4 regions of the Tatumella ptyseos genome follow, and region 3 is predicted to be linked to each of the others. Evidence: riboswitches for the same ligand, from Rfam matches in the RefSeq annotation. Region 3 holds a riboswitch; each other region holds the start of a gene.

Region 1 (2,201 bases), 520 kb from region 3:
CCCCTAATGAAGGCAAGGGGGCGGCGAACAGCAGCGCGCTAAGCGCTGCGATAAGACAGAAAAGGATAAGAAAGGCCGCAAAGCTGCCGGGAAGACGCCAACGATTCATTAACGCGAAACAGCCATCTGCCATGCTTCGACCCAGGATGCTCGAGAAGCCGCTACTTGTGACGCACTGTATTGTAAGGCTTTCTGAGGCACCGGAAGTTGCTCGATGGCGGTGGGGAGCGGTTGATGCGTAGCCGGATACATCCAGTTGCCCGTCGTCAAGGTTTTTTGGAAATCATCAGACAGTATAAACTGCATAAATTGATGAGCGAGCGCCGGCTGTGGGCTTTTTGCGAGCTGCCCGGCCACTTCAACTTGTAAATAATGACCTTCTGAGAAGTTCGCAGCGGCATAGTCATTATTATGCTCTTCCATAATATGATAAGCCGGTGAAGTGGTGTAGCTTAGCACCAGGTCAGCTTCACCTTTTAAAAATAGTCCATAAGCTTCACTCCATCCGCGAGGGATGGTGACGGTCTTTTTCGCCAACTGCTGCCATGCTTGGGCGGTTTTATCGCCAAATACATGGTTCATCCACAATAAAAGCCCCAGTCCTGGAGTGCTGGTACGGGGATCTTCATAGATGACACGCCATTTTTCAGGGCTTTCGACTAACTCATGTAGACTTTTCGGCGGGTGAGCTAAACGTTTTTTATTATAAACGAAAGCAAAGTAGCCGTAATCATAAGGAATAAAAGTCTTATCGCTCCAGCCATTGGGCACCTTAAGCTTTTGCGTATCAATATTAGCAGGGGCAAAGAGGCCGGTTTTTGTGGCGCTTTCTAATAGATTATTATCCAGTCCCAGCACGACATCCGCTTTACTGCGCGCGCCTTCCATTCGCAGGCGATTAAGCAGTGAAATACCATCTTCTAAGGTGACATAGTGTAATGTACAGCCGCATTGTTTTTCGAAAGCGGTTTTAATTGCCGGGCCTGGTCCCCATTTTGACGCGAAAGAGTCGTAGGTATAGACCGTTAATACTGGCTTAGCCGCCAAGGCGGGCAGTGCGGTGAGGGCCAATAATAACCCTGTAACAAACTTTTTAGTTGGAAACACTTTGCGCTCCTAGAAAATGTTGCTCGTTGGCGCAAAGGATCTGAGAAAGGTGCGCTCAAATCCCTCCGCCGGTATTAACCGGATCAGGTTCTACGGGTGTTTCTCAGCAGTGCGTGACTGCACCCCGTTGAGTCTGAGCATTCTAGGCAATTATTGAGTAAGAGGAAAGCAAAGATCATGAAAGGACGCGCAGCCAGGGCTGACTGCGCGAACGAGAGCGATTAAGGACAGAGTTGTTCCAGTGCGCGATCAAGACCGCCCACTAACCAGTCGATATCCGCGGCTTGGAAAGCCAGAGGCGGGCGCAGTTTTAATACGTTGCCATAAGGACCCGCGACTGACGTGAGGATCCCTTGATCACGCAGGCGCTCGATTAAGTCTAGGGCTAACGCCTTATTCGGTTGTTTAGTCTCCGGATCAGTCACCAATTCAAAGCCAATAAAGAGTCCTGCACCTCGAACATCGCCGACACAGCGATATTTTTGTTGCAAGCGGCTAAGCTCTTCGAGTAATCGAGCGCCCATCATGCGGCTATGCTCTTGCAAGTTCTCTTCTTGAATGACTTTTAATACAGCTTGTGCGGCCGCCATTGAAACAGGGTTACCGCCAAAGGTATTGAAGTAAGGAATATGGTCACTGAACGAGGCGAGCACATCACTTTTCGCAAAGAGTGCCGAGACCGGGATCCCATTCCCCATCGGTTTACCCGTGGTAATAATGTCGGGCACTACGCCGTGGCGCGCAAAGCCCCAGAAGGTATCTCCTGTGCGAGCAAATCCGGGTTGGACTTCGTCCGCAATAAAAATACCGCCGTTCTTATGAACGACATCGATCGCCGCTTTAAGAAAGCCCGGAGGATTGGGTAACACGCCATCTGACGAGAAGATCGAATCGGCAAGAAAGCCTGCAAACTTGATACCGTTTTGTTTCATATCATCAATCTGTTTTTGGATCTCATTGGCAAACCAATGGCCTGGATCGCTGGGTGTTAAACGATAAAAATCCGGGGCAGGGACGACGCGCGTCGTTGCTGCCAACGCTTGGCCACTTCCTAATGCGGGGGAGGCGCCTGAGGTTAACTCACTGGTACCGTG
Region 2 (2,201 bases), 100 kb from region 3:
TCGCTGGCCTTTCCAAAAGGAAGTTGGCCTTGGGGTAGCCAAAGATCCCGACCTTCGCTACACACCCACCATCCCTCTTGTTCTGTCATCTGATTAGATTTAACCACGCTATGCCTCCTAAAAGTCAGGTGAATTCATTAATATAGTCTACGCTTAGTTAACTAACCTTATTCGGAGCAGCCATCATGCTGACTAAACTAGCTAACTTAAGCGAAAAAATGACGGTAAGCCACCCAATGATTGACCAGTGGCTGGCTAGCCGCCGTGAATTATTGGTTGCTTACTACCAATTAATTGGACTCATTCCACAGAAAAATGAAAGTGAACGTTGTGATGAAGTAACACTTGATGCTTTCTGTCAGCGCCTTGTTGATTACCTTTCATCTGGACACTTTAAACACTATCAGCAAATTGAGTTATTGCTGGCCTCACCAGCCCAGCAAAATTTGCTGAGCGCCCTGTATCCACAATTAGAAGACAGTACTCAAACTTTACTTGCGCTGTACGATACCTATTTAGAACCCGCTATCGCTAACGGTGAAATCCCTAAATTACGTACTGTAATTTCGGAAGTGGGTATGCAGCTTGATGCGTTGTTTGATCTTGAAGATCAAATGTTACTTTCAACACAGCTAGTCGGTTCGCGTGAAGATTTATCTGAATTAACGAGTACGCCACCTTCAACGAGCCTGTTAAAACCCTCTCCTTCCCTCACATCAGGAACGTTAGACAGTTAATGACTACTGTTGTGAATTATTCTGAATAAGGTTATGGTGCAGTAAGGAGATCGTGAATCTCCTCTTAAAGCGAAGTTAGCTTATTTATCTTGTCGGAGTGCCCTACTGGGCTGAGACCGTTAATTCGGGATCCGCGGAACCTGATCAGGTTAGTACCTGCGAAGGGAACAAGAGTCAATCCTCTACCTTGATCCGTTTTAACACCTTCAAGGTATATTGCTCCTTCCGAACTCCGGACAAGCATTTTTCTTTCAATGTCGAGAAACTGCTATGTCTGAAACGCTATCACGCCGTGAAAAACGCCAACAAGCGCAACAATTCCTGCAATCCTTAACAGGTGCAACCTTTCCCAACTCCACGCGAGAATGGTTGTCCGGTCCACGAGATGATATCCGTGTACCAGTGAGAATGATCCATCTCTCGCCCACATTGAACAGTGATGCTTCTGTTTACGAAGAAAATCCTTCGATTCCTATATACGATACCTCCGGTCCTTTTGGCGATCCTGACTCCACCCCCAATGTTCACGATGGGATTGCACCACTGCGTGCCACATGGATTGCTGAGCGAATGGACTCTGAAGCGATCAAGCATACCGCCTCGGACTACACGCAACAGCGGTTATCCGATGCCACACTCGAAACCATTCGCTTTCAGAAACCCTTTCAATTTCGTAAGGCGGCTGCCGGCGCTTGTGTCACACAGCTACACTATGCCCGTCGCGGTATTATTACCCCTGAGATGGAGTTTATCGCCGTTAGGGAAAACTTGGGGCGAGCGACACTTCCCGTCGGTGACTTATTACGACAACACCCCGGAGCACCTTTCTGCTCGCAGACTCCACAAGAAATTACTGCAGAATTTGTGCGCCAAGAAGTCGCTGCTGGACGAGCGATCATACCGGCCAATATCAACCATCCTGAATCAGAACCCATGATTATTGGCCGTAATTTCTTAGTTAAAGTGAATGCAAATATCGGGAACTCAGCCGTTACCTCTTCGATCGAGGAAGAGGTCGAAAAATTGGTTTGGGCTACCCGCTGGGGAGCTGACACCATTATGGATCTCTCGACAGGACGTAACATTCACGAGACTCGAGAATGGTTATTACGCAATAGCCCAGTGCCTATCGGGACTGTCCCAATATACCAAGCATTAGAGAAAGCTAACGGTATCGCCGAAGATCTGGACTGGCCGCTATTCCGCGATACGCTTATCGAACAAGCTGAACAAGGCGTCGATTATTTTACTATTCACGCTGGGGTGCTATTGCGATATGTGCCAATGACAGCGAAGCGGCTCACCGGTATTGTCTCCCGAGGTGGCTCAATTATGGCCAAATGGTGCCTCTCTCATCATCAAGAAAACTTTCTTTATCAACATTTTCGCGAAATTTGTGAGATTTGTGCGGCCTATGATGTTTCGCTCTCATTAGGTGATGGGCTACGACCCGGCTCAATTCAA
Region 3 (2,201 bases):
ACCACAGGCTGACCATTAAGTAAGATTTGCATTGCTCTTTTCCTTCGCTAACTGTTCAACAAGTTGCTGTGCGACCATCGGGGCTAATAGAAAACCGTGGCGGTACATACCGTTCAAATAAAAACGGTTGTCTTGATAGTGAAAACAGGGGAGATTGTTGGGATAAGCCGGACGTAAGCCACTGGCGGTCTCGATAATTTCCGCCTCCGCCAGTGCCGGATGTAAGGTATAAGCGGCACTCAATAACTCCATCGCCGCCCGCGCACTCATACCACGATTATCGTCAGTCTCCACCATCGTCGCGCCCAGCATGAATTCTCCAGCACCGCGTGGTACCAGATAGCAAGGAAATCGAGGATGTAATAACCGGATGGGCCGTGAAAAATCGAGTTCATCACTACGCAAACGCAGCATTTCACCGCGTACCGCACGCAGCGATGATAGATCTGCCCGAGCCTTAATTCCCCGACAATCAATAATCTTGCCGCTGGGCTGAGAGGAATGAAATACTACGCCTTGCTCCTGTAACTGCTGGGCGAGGGAAGCTAAGGCTTGGCGAGGATTGAGGTGCCCTTCTTCAGCAAAAAAAAGCCCGCGATCAAAGCGTGAGCCAAGTTCGGCTTCAAGCTCCTCTGGCTTCACCCACTGATGGTGGATTGTTTTACTGGCAAAAACGTGAAGTTCTTGCTGATCTCTAGCAGGGGCAACCACCAAGGTTCCACGCTGTTGTACATCAGGTACGCGCTGTTGCCACCAGGCAAGCGAGTGCTGCCCAAGCGTGACAACCTCGTTGGGGGCGCTCTCTGCTTCACAATAAGGCGCTAACATTCCCCCTGCATACCATGATGCGGTGGGAGAGTCAGGCTGCTCGATCAGTTCAACCTGTTCGCCCTGTTCGACTAATAGTTTTGCTACGCAGAGTCCGCTTACGCCGCGACCAAGAACACTCCAGCGACTCATTGTCTGGCCTGAGTGGTAGAGAGGAGAAAATACATGGATGGCCTCTTAGTGAGAGACCCAGATAAGGCAGAGGGAATAAGACACTTACCCTTTAAGGGCTATGCCAAGTTGCTCATCGGCAACCCGTCTTCCTACGCCAGTATTAACTGGGTCAGGTTCAAAGGGTCGCTGCACGGCGTCATACGCTCACAGCCTCTCAGTCTCTTTACGCGAGACTCCCCCGACTTTTATTTAGTTGTAATTGAGGCAAGCCTTCGCGTCAAGTACCAATATAGAACTGTCACAGCGCATGGCACGCCAATCCACTTATCGTCCTTTCTTTTGACGCCCCGGCTTAGTGAATTTTTGCCGTGCGGGCGGCTTTTTCGTTGAACGAGCAGGCATGACCGGGGGGGCAATATCTGGTCTTTTAAGGGCTTTTTTCGCCGGTTTTTTCTCAACCGGTTTATCCTCTGATGAAGAATCTTCAATCAGGTTAAACAGGTCAATTAACTCGTCATCAGTGAGATCACGCCATTCCCCTACAGGGATACCTGCCAGGCTCACGTTCATAATGCGGGTACGTTCAAGTTTAGTCACTTCAAAACCAAAGTGAGTACACATCCGACGGATTTGCCGATTTAAGCCTTGAACAAGAATGATACGGAAAACATGCGTATCGAGCTTTTTAACTTTACACTTCTTCGTTACCGTTCCCAGAATAGGCACACCCGCGCCCATTCCACGGATAAATTCGTCGGTGATCGGTTTATCTACCGTCACGATATACTCTTTTTCGTGGTTATTTCCGGCACGTAAAATTTTATTTACCAAATCGCCATGGTTAGTTAAAAAGATTAGACCTTGAGAGTCTTTATCCAGCCGACCAATCGGAAAAACACGCTTACTATGATTGACAAAATCACCGATATTATCGCGCTCTGTCTCTTCCATAGTGGTGACGATACCCACCGGTTTATTGAGCGCGATTAAGATCAAGTCATCTTCACTACGGGGTTCGATCAGCTGACCATTAACCATCACTTTATCATCAGGATAAACCTGAGCCCCAACAGCGGCGCGTCGTCCATTAATGAAGACGTTACCCTGTTCAATGTAACGATCGGCATCGCGACGAGAGCAAATACCGCTCTCACTAATATATTTGTTGAGACGTACAGATGTGTTAGTCAGCATGGTTCCTCCGAAAAAACGGACTATACCTGATTTTTTCGATGGTTTCGAAAGAAGTGTGTGAATAG
Region 4 (2,201 bases), 1.1 Mb from region 3:
AAACCTTCGCCTTGGTGGCGGAAAAAGGCTCTATTGCTGTAGCCGCAAGAATACTCTGCTTAACGCCCAGCGCCGTCAGTCACCGTATTCGTCATTTGGAGCATGAGCTCAACTTGCCGCTTTTTACTCGCTCGCACCGCAAAATTACCTTAACAACTGAGGGGGCTCGCCTTTTCCAGAAAATAACGCATTCTTTCGATTTACTGAATAAAGAGCTGCTTTCTCTAAAACACCAAGGAGTAGAAGGGCGCTTGAGTCTCTATACTCGCCCCTCTTTTGCGCAGGCATGGCTCGTTCCCCGGCTGAGTGATTTTTTAGACCGATATCCTGGTATCGAAGTTTGCCTCTCAACGGGCAATGACCCTATCCAGTTGGATGAGCTCGGCGTCGATATTGCTATCAATTTCGGCCAGCTTAATCTACCCGGGCTTGTCTGTACGCCATTGATGAACGAATCCATGACACCGGTTTGCTCAGCCTATTATGCTGACAAGTTTGGATTAGTGAATCATCCTGAGCGATTAAAAGAATGCCGCTTATTACACGACCATAAAGCATGGGAGACGAATAGCGGTGACCATGAGTGGCAGCAGTGGACAGAGGCCTTCGATATTAGCTTAGCGGCGGCCTCTCATCTCTATTGCGATCAAATGGCGTTATCGGTTACCGCCGCACTCCATCATGGTGGCGTTGCCATGGGGCGGATGCGTTTACTCGAAGATAGTCTTCAATCAGGTAACTTGGTGGCCCCCTTTCCCGATAAGATTTTAGTAAGCCCTTATGGCTACGCGTTATATACACAGCAAGGTACCCATTGGCCTAAGGTTAAACTGTTTATGGCGTGGATAGCCGAGCAAGCGGGTGTCATAGGATGAGACGGGATTGGGGATCGCTTTGTACGTTATACGCATTTTATTCGACAGCCCCAGACGACAGTTTCCTTGCACCGATACACAACATCTCTTAAGCTGGTCAGTTATAGAGAAACGCTTTCTCTTCGACTCGGGGTGCCTACTTAATCAGGCTGAGAAATACCCGTACTACCTGAACTGGATAATGCCAGCGTAGGAAAGTCACTCGCCTCCTTGGGGGCTGTCTTTCTACCGCCGGTGGGAGACAATATGCCCACAAATACCGCTATACCTGAGCTTGATGCAGCCATTGCCCAACAGGCTATCGCTCAGCTTGCCGAGCATCCCCCCCTCATTCACTGTATCACTAACACAGTCGTACAAAATTTTACTGCCAATCTGCTGCTTGCGGCTGGGGCGATTCCAGCGATGATTATTGATCCGAGTGAATGCCAAGAATTTGCGCAGATCGCCGATGGGCTGTTAGTGAATGTGGGTACTCTTCACCATGAACACTGCCCTACTTATTACCATGCCGCGGAAAATGCTAATCGTTTTGGTAAGCCTTGGGTACTGGATCCAGTGGCTGTCGGAGGCTTAACGCTGCGGACCGAATTTTGTCGCAAATTACTGTCGTTAAATCCGAGCGTAATTCGCGGCAATGCCTCGGAAATCAGCGTGTTAGCGGGTGAGTCGGCGGGTGGCCGAGGGCCAGAAACGCAACTCAGCGCCGATCAGGCACTCGACGCCGCGCAAAAACTGGCGATAACGATTGAGGGCATAGTGGTGGTCACCGGGGAAGTGGACCTGATCACTGATGGGGATCGGACCCTTGGGGTTTCAGGAGGTTCGGTGCTCGCGACTCGGGTGACGGGGGCCGGTTGTGCATTGTCGGCACTCTGTGCGGCTTTCGCCTCGTTAGAGGGGGACAGGCTTAGTAACGTGGCAAGTGCATGCTGGATGCTATCACGGGCGGCTGAGTTCGCGGCCCGACAGGCAGCGGGCCCAGGAACCTTTGCGCTGCATTTACTAGACGGTCTTGCGCAGCAGAAGGAGGCATAATGAGCCCTTATAATATTCTAACCATTGCGGGAACTGACCCTTCGGGTGGCGCGGGGATCCATGCTGATTTAAAAACCTTCAGTGCGTTGGGAGGGTATGGCGCGAGCGTTATTACTGCTTTAGTGGCGCAAAATACCTGCGGTGTACAAGGTATTTTTCCTGTGACGGCTGAATTTGTTGGCCAGCAGTTAGACTCGGTCCTCAGTGACCTTGACATTGCCAGTGTAAAAATGGGGATGTTACATCATCAAGGGATCATTGAGCAGGTAGCGGCAAGCTTGCAGCACT

What was found. Region 3 has a riboswitch for thiamine pyrophosphate ahead of QJR74_RS14275 (FAD-dependent oxidoreductase). Riboswitches for the same ligand answer to the same signal wherever they lie in the genome.
Region 1: linked by a shared signal. The riboswitch ahead of thiB (thiamine ABC transporter substrate binding subunit) and the one ahead of QJR74_RS14275 (FAD-dependent oxidoreductase) in region 3 are both predicted to bind thiamine pyrophosphate.
Region 2: linked by a shared signal. The riboswitch ahead of thiC (phosphomethylpyrimidine synthase ThiC) and the one ahead of QJR74_RS14275 (FAD-dependent oxidoreductase) in region 3 are both predicted to bind thiamine pyrophosphate.
Region 4: linked by a shared signal. The riboswitch ahead of thiM (hydroxyethylthiazole kinase) and the one ahead of QJR74_RS14275 (FAD-dependent oxidoreductase) in region 3 are both predicted to bind thiamine pyrophosphate.

The regions. Positions count from the first base shown of each region.
Region 1 is NZ_CP130649.1:2,505,383-2,507,583, reverse strand. Features, by position in the region: gene thiP (thiamine/thiamine pyrophosphate ABC transporter permease) at 1-133, opposite strand, end outside; gene thiB (thiamine ABC transporter substrate binding subunit) at 109-1,107, opposite strand; TPP riboswitch at 1,150-1,244, opposite strand; gene QJR74_RS11940 (aspartate aminotransferase family protein) at 1,329-2,201, opposite strand, start outside.
Region 2 is NZ_CP130649.1:2,919,305-2,921,505, forward strand. Features, by position in the region: gene nudC (NAD(+) diphosphatase) at 1-89, opposite strand, end outside; gene rsd (sigma D regulator) at 186-737, shown strand; TPP riboswitch at 821-921, shown strand; gene thiC (phosphomethylpyrimidine synthase ThiC) at 1,008-2,201, shown strand, end outside.
Region 3 is NZ_CP130649.1:3,022,945-3,025,145, forward strand. Features, by position in the region: gene thiS (sulfur carrier protein ThiS) at 1-32, opposite strand, end outside; gene QJR74_RS14275 (FAD-dependent oxidoreductase) at 16-960, opposite strand; TPP riboswitch at 1,072-1,192, opposite strand; gene rluF (23S rRNA pseudouridine(2604) synthase RluF) at 1,267-2,136, opposite strand.
Region 4 is NZ_CP130649.1:1,901,028-1,903,228, reverse strand. Features, by position in the region: gene dsdC (DNA-binding transcriptional regulator DsdC) at 15-875, shown strand; TPP riboswitch at 994-1,088, shown strand; gene thiM (hydroxyethylthiazole kinase) at 1,122-1,913, shown strand; gene thiD (bifunctional hydroxymethylpyrimidine kinase/phosphomethylpyrimidine kinase) at 1,913-2,201, shown strand, end outside.